DNA from 3 places in the Scandinavium lactucae genome. Region 3 is predicted to be linked to each of the others. Evidence: predicted binding sites of a transcription regulator. Region 3 holds the regulator's gene; each other region holds the start of a gene.
The links. The regulator PurR, encoded in region 3, represses purine synthesis genes. The targets are predictions, from matches to a motif close to CANGCAAACGTTTGCNTG.
Positions count from the first base shown of each region.

Region 1: a site for PurR is predicted at 1,208-1,225, ahead of purM (phosphoribosylformylglycinamidine cyclo-ligase). Genes of this name have one in related genera too.
Region 2: a site for PurR is predicted at 1,065-1,082, ahead of purE (5-(carboxyamino)imidazole ribonucleotide mutase). Genes of this name have one in related genera too.

Region 1 covers NZ_JAWXRD010000004.1:104,563-106,829, reverse strand. Annotated here, with positions in the region: gene SIK69_RS05705 (6-phospho-beta-glucosidase) at 1-136, opposite strand, end outside; gene bglK (beta-glucoside kinase BglK) at 150-1,025, opposite strand; gene purM (phosphoribosylformylglycinamidine cyclo-ligase) at 1,280-2,267, shown strand, end outside.
Region 2 covers NZ_JAWXRD010000002.1:180,908-183,174, forward strand. Annotated here, with positions in the region: gene lpxH (UDP-2,3-diacylglucosamine diphosphatase) at 1-648, shown strand, start outside; gene SIK69_RS02850 (DUF2534 family protein) at 658-918, opposite strand; gene purE (5-(carboxyamino)imidazole ribonucleotide mutase) at 1,154-1,663, shown strand; gene purK (5-(carboxyamino)imidazole ribonucleotide synthase) at 1,660-2,267, shown strand, end outside.
Region 3 covers NZ_JAWXRD010000040.1:5,625-7,891, forward strand. Annotated here, with positions in the region: gene punR (DNA-binding transcriptional activator PunR) at 1-679, shown strand, start outside; gene purR (HTH-type transcriptional repressor PurR) at 698-1,723, opposite strand; gene cydH (cytochrome bd-I oxidase subunit CydH) at 2,017-2,106, shown strand.

The sequences.
Region 1 (2,267 bases), on a different contig from region 3:
CACGCGCCACGCCGTGGGCTCCGGCGGTCATCACGTCGGCAACGCTTGGGCCTTTTCCGCCCTCTTTCCAGCCGCCTTCCAGTTGATGCGCTGCAACCGCCCCGCCCCACAGAAAATCGCTTTTAAATCCGGACATAACAACTCCCTCTTTAACGTTCAAACTGCTGATTAAAATGATAAACCGCGCCGAGTAAACCGGCGTCGTTGCCGTGGCTAACGGTATTGATGTACTCGTCAATGCCGAACCAGGCCAGATGCTGTTTAAGCTGAGTCAAAAAGCCCGGGCGTTCGGTGATGCCGCCGCCGAGCAGAATGGTTTGCGGGTCGAACAGATTGACCAGGTTGTACAGGCCGCTGGCAATGCCGTTGAAGAAATCATTCACCAGCCGCTGGCAGGTGACCTCTCCGGCATCGCTGGCGTCGAATATCTCTTCGCCGCTGATCTCATCAAGTGATTTGCCGATATGCGTGGCGTAACGGCTACGTAGGACGCGCAGCGTGCAGGTGGCATTCATGGTGTAGTGCGTCGGATGGCGGCTGCCGGGGCGGTCGGTAAACATGTAGCCAAATTCGCCGCCGCGAAAACGGGCTCCGCGCACCAGCTGGTTATTGCAGAAGATCGCCCCGCCGATGCCGGTGCCAATGGTCAGCACCAGAAAGTCGCTCATCTGTGCCGCTTTGCCCTGCCAGCGTTCCGCCAGCAGCACGCAGTTGGCGTCGTTTTCAATCGCCACCGGTAAGCGGGTGCGCTCTTCAAGCCACTGTTTAATGGCAAAATGGTCGAACTTGCGGATAGCCCCGCCCATTTCGATGAAACCGGTATGCGGATTGACATACCCCGGGGCGCTGATGGCAATGCCTTCACATTCGGGGTGCGCTTCAAGCCAACTGAGGATCCCTTGCAAAATGGCGTCACCGTCGCTGTCTTTTATCGGCGTTTTTCCCTTCGCAACGAACTCCCCGTCACCAGTGAGCACGCCCATTTTCAGCGCCGTTCCACCAATATCAAATGCGGCAATGTGCATCTGTGCTGTTCCTCCTGGAAGCCATTTCAGAAACCGGTTTCAGTCCGATATTGTGGGCTGTGCCAGCATCCTGCAAGCATTAAACTGTACCCGGTTTCATTTTCGTGAAGCGGTTCAAATTTGGTCAGCGCAACGGCTGAAACGGGGAAATTAACGACGGGAGAAGATATCCGTCACCCAGGCTCGCAAACGTTTGCTTAGGCTGATAGAATAGCGCCGATTTTATTTGCTAACGCCCTTCGTGGAGACTTGCAGTGACCGACAAAACCTCTCTCAGCTATAAAGATGCCGGTGTTGATATTGACGCGGGTAATGCTCTGGTTGACCGAATCAAAGGTGTGGTGAAGAAAACCCGTCGCCCCGAAGTCATGGGTGGCCTGGGTGGATTCGGCGCACTGTGCGCACTGCCGCAAAAATATCGTGAGCCAGTGCTGGTTTCCGGTACGGATGGCGTCGGCACCAAGCTGCGCCTGGCAATGGATCTCAAACGTCATGACACCATCGGCATCGATCTGGTGGCCATGTGCGTTAACGACCTGGTGGTTCAGGGCGCAGAGCCGCTGTTCTTCCTCGATTACTACGCCACCGGCAAACTGGATGTGGATACCGCAGCCAGCGTGATCAGCGGCATCGCCGAAGGCTGCCTGCAGTCCGGCTGTGCGCTGGTCGGCGGCGAAACGGCAGAAATGCCGGGCATGTATCATGGCGAAGATTACGACGTGGCCGGCTTCTGCGTTGGCGTGGTTGAGAAGTCTGAAATCATCGACGGCAGCAAAGTGGCCGATGGCGACGTTCTGGTGGCGCTGGCTTCCAGCGGCCCGCACTCAAACGGCTACTCGCTGGTGCGTAAAATCATTGAAGTCAGCGGCTGCTGCCCGGAAACTACCGAGGTCGACGGCAAACCGCTGGCCGATCATCTGCTGGCCCCGACCCGCATCTACGTCAAAAACGTGCTGGATCTCATCGCTAACGTTGACGTCCACGCCATCGCCCACCTGACCGGCGGCGGCTTCTGGGAAAACATTCCGCGCGTGCTGCCGGATAACACCCAGGCCGTTATCGACGAATCCTCCTGGCAGTGGCCGGCCGTGTTCAACTGGTTGCAAACCGCGGGCAACGTCAGCCAACATGAAATGTATCGCACCTTTAACTGCGGCGTGGGCATGGTGATTGCGCTGCCAGCCGGTGAAGCGGATAAAGCCGTGGCGCTGATGAATGAGAAAGGCGAGCACGCCTGGAAAA
Region 2 (2,267 bases), on a different contig from region 3:
TTACGCGGTGAAGCCCGCCGCGCCGACGCACTGTACATTCTCGGCGATCTGTTCGAGGCCTGGATTGGCGACGATGATCCGCAGCCGTTACATCAGCAGATAGCGAGAGAAATCAACGCGCTGGTTGCATCTGGTGTGCCTTGCTATTTCATTCACGGTAATCGCGACTTTCTGCTCGGGAAGCGTTTTGCCCGCGAAAGCGGCATGACGTTACTTCCGGAAGAACAACGCCTCGAGTTGTACGGGCGTCCGGTGCTGATTCTGCACGGCGACACGCTGTGTACTGACGATGCGGGCTACCAGGCGTTTCGCGCCAAAGTTCACCAGCCGTGGCTGCAATCGCTTTTCCTCGCTTTACCGCTGTTTATTCGCCGCCGCATCGCCGCCAAAATGCGCGACGGCAGCAAAAGTGCCAATAGCCATAAATCGATAGAGATAATGGACGTGAATCCGCTGGCCGTCGTCGCCGCGATGGAACAACATCACGTTCAATGGCTGATTCACGGACACACGCATCGCCCCGCCGTCCACGAACTGACCGCCAATGGTCAGCCTGCGTTTCGCGTGGTGCTGGGTGCCTGGCATGCGGAGGGATCGATGGTCAAAGTGACCACCGATAATGTCGAACTGATAGCCTTTCCTTTCTGACCGCCGCAATCAGCCGCGATCGTCTTTTGGGCCGAGGAAGTAGAAGCCAAACGGCAGCGAACCAATGATAGTGAACATCACGCTGTAGATGGCGGCCCATGCTCCCTGAATGAAGTACATTGACACGCTCCACTGCTCCATTGGCAGGTTGTACTGATCTTCTACGCCCTGAAACGTGACTTTAGAAACGACGGTCACGGCGATAATGAAAACGATCGCCACAGCAGTCAGAAATTTTTTCCCCTCCGGGGTGTGAAGTATCTTCAGCATACATGCTCCTTACGATGGTGCTGCGAGTGTCGCAGTCAGTTTTATCAAACAGGCAAATCCTGCGGTGACTTTACCGTATTTTGCGCCGCGATGGGCCAGATTTACAGGAACAGATAAAACCGTCTCTCATTCGCCCATCAACTGGCCGCGCAACCGTTTTCCTTGACGTTTTTCCGTGCTATTCTCTGTGGCCTTCAAAGCAGTGTGTTCCACACCCACAGGAGTTTTAAGACGCATGTCTTCCCGCAACAATCCGGCGCGTGTCGCCATCGTGATGGGGTCCAAAAGCGACTGGGCTACCATGCAGTTTGCCGCTGAAATCCTCGATACCCTGAACGTTCCGCACCACGTGGAAGTGGTCTCCGCACACCGCACGCCGGACAAACTCTTCAGCTTTGCCGAAACCGCCGAAGACAACGGTTATCAGGTGATTATCGCCGGAGCGGGCGGCGCGGCACATCTGCCGGGCATGATTGCAGCGAAGACTCTGGTGCCGGTTCTGGGCGTCCCTGTTCAAAGCGCGGCCCTGAGCGGCGTTGACAGCCTCTATTCTATCGTACAGATGCCGCGTGGCATTCCGGTCGGCACCCTGGCAATTGGTAAAGCGGGTGCGGCCAACGCTGCACTGCTGGCCGCACAAATTCTGGCGACGCACGATGGCGAGCTCCGCCAGCGTCTGGCCGAGTGGCGTAAAGCGCAGACTGACGAGGTTCTGGAGCATCCGGACCCGCGGGGTGACGCATGAAGCAGGTTTGCGTCCTCGGCAATGGTCAGTTAGGCCGTATGCTGCGTCAGGCCGGTGAACCGCTGGGCATTGATGTCTGGCCGGTTGGCCTGGAAGCCGATCCGGAAGCGGTCCCGTTCCAGCAGAGCGTGATTACTGCCGAAATTGAACGCTGGCCGGAAACCGCCCTAACCCGCGAGCTGGCCCGCCATCCTGCCTTCGTTAACCGTGACGTGTTCCCGGTTATCGCCGACCGTCTGACGCAAAAACAGCTGTTCGATAAACTGAATTTGGCCACCGCGCCGTGGCAGCTGCTGGCCGATAAAGCGGAATGGCCGAGCGTGTTCACCCGTCTCGGTGAGCTGGCCATCGTCAAGCGCCGCACCGGCGGCTACGATGGTCGCGGCCAGTGGCGTCTGCGTGAGGGCGATACCGCCCAATTGCCGGATGACTGCTATGGCGAATGTATCGTTGAGCAAGGCATCAACTTCAGCGGGGAAGTGTCGCTGGTCGGTGCGCGGGCACATGACGGGCGCACGGTGTTCTATCCGCTGACCCATAACCTGCATCAGGACGGTATTCTGCGCGTCAGCGTCGCCTTCCCGCAGGCCAATGTCCAGCAACA
Region 3 (2,267 bases):
CACCCGTCAGCAGTGCCAGCAAATTGCCAATGGCTGGCGCGGTAGTCTGGCGATTGCGGTGGATAACATCGTCCGTCCGGAGCGCACCCGGCAAATGATTGTCGATTTTTATCGCCACTTTCAGGATGTCGAACTGTGTGTGTTCCAGGAAGTATTTAACGGCGTGTGGGATGCGTTATCTGACGGCCGTGTCGAATTGGCGATTGGTGCCACGCAGGCCATTCCGGTCGGAGGACGTTACGCGTTTCGCGATATGGGAATGCTGAGCTGGAACTGTGTGGTCTCCAGCCGACATCCGCTGGCGCAAATGCGCGGTCCGCTGAGTGATGACGTGTTGCGCAACTGGCCATCATTGGTGCGCGAAGACACCTCGCGCTCATTGCCAAAACGCATCACCTGGCTGCTGGATAACCAGAAACGGATTGTCGTGCCGGACTGGGAGTCGTCCGCGACCTGTTTGTCTGCCGGTTTATGCGCCGGAATGGTGCCTACGCACTTTGCCCGACCGTATATCGACAGCGGGGAGTGGGTGGCGCTGGAGCTGGAAAATCCGTTCCCGGATGCAGCGTGTTGTCTGACCTGGCAACAAAATGACATGTCACCGGCGTTAAGCTGGCTGCTGGACTATCTGGGGGACAGTGAAACGTTGAATAAAGAGTGGTTGCAGGAGCCGGAATAACCGGCCCCTGAGAGGTGATTAGCGGCGATAGTCGCGGAACGGACCGTCAGCTACCGAGCGGCGTTCGATCAGGCGTGGATGCACCTCAATCGACTGCGACTCTTCACGCTTGTTGACGATCCTGTCGAGCAGCATGTCAAAAGCGGCTTCGCCCAGCGAATCTTTCGGTTGGTGAATGGTGGTCAGCGCCGGGGTAAAGAAACGGGCGTTGCGCACATTATCGTAACCGATCACTGAAATATCTTGCGGCACGCGTAAACCCATCTCGTCAGCGGCACACAGGGCACCCATCGCCATGATGTCGCCGCCGCAGAAGACGGCGGTAGGGCGCGGCTGTTGCGCAAGGATCTGCTGCATTGCGCGATAACCGGATTCCGGTTCGAAGTCGCCCTGCACGATCCAGTTTTCAGGCACGTTAATCTGCGCTTCTTCCATCGCTTTCATAAAGCCCGCCAGACGACCCGCTCCGGTGTTACGCTCCATTGGGCCTGGGATCGCTCCGATTTCACGGTGACCACGTTCGACCAGATAACGTCCGGCCAAATAGCCGCCCTGGAAAGCATTATCAATCACGGAGTCGGTAAAATCGGCTTTCGATTCGCCCCAGTCCATCACCACCATCGGGATGTGGCGATACTCTTCCAGCATGTCGAGCACCGCCTGCGGGTACTCCGAACACATCACCAGCAGACCATCGACGCGCTTTTGCGCCATCATCGACAGATACGCCTGCTGCTTTTCGAGGTTGTTCCAGGCGTTCCCCAGAATCAGGGTATAGCCTTTTTCGAAGCAGCTTTTTTCAACGGCTTCAATGATCTCGGCAAAGTAGGCTGCTTCGCTGCTGGTCGCCAGCAGGCCAATAGTCTTGGTGTGATTGACCTTCAGGCTGCGCGCCACGGCGCTTGGCGAGTAGTGCAGTTCTTTGATGGCTGCCCATACCGCGTTGCGGGTATCTTCCGCCACGAAGCGAGTCTTGTTAATTACATGTGATACAGTTGTAGTGGAAACGTTTGCGCGTTTCGCTACATCTTTAATTGTTGCCATTCGTTCTCACTCCAGACCCTTTCCTTACGCCTGATTATCGACACGAAAACGTTTGCCTTTACACACCCTGGATACAATTCATTTGAATTGCGGTACGCCGGGAAACGACACAGAACGACGGGAGGGGGTCAATGGCTGCTACGCTTTTAAATTAGCGTGGAATTTTGTCTGATTCTTACGGAAAGGGAAAGAGAAAAATCGTTATGCGCCGAAAACCTGCGAGATTTTTGCGTATGATTGTGCAAAAATGAGCAGGCTCACTTTTGTTGTGGGGATTAAAAGGAGAAAAATTGATGAGTACCGACCTGAAGTTCTCTTTAATGACGACCGTAATTGCTCTGGCCCTGATCGTGGCCGCCGGGCTGACCGCCGTACTGCACTGATTTACCCGGAGGGAGAAATCTCTTCCTCCTTCTCATTTCCCTTCTGATTGTTATCAATTTCGCAAAAAACTTTTGCCATTTTGTTTACTTCTGTTTTTTTGTGATTGATGTCATGCTTTTGACTTCTGTTTTTGCACCATCCCCCTTCCCGGCGGATGGCT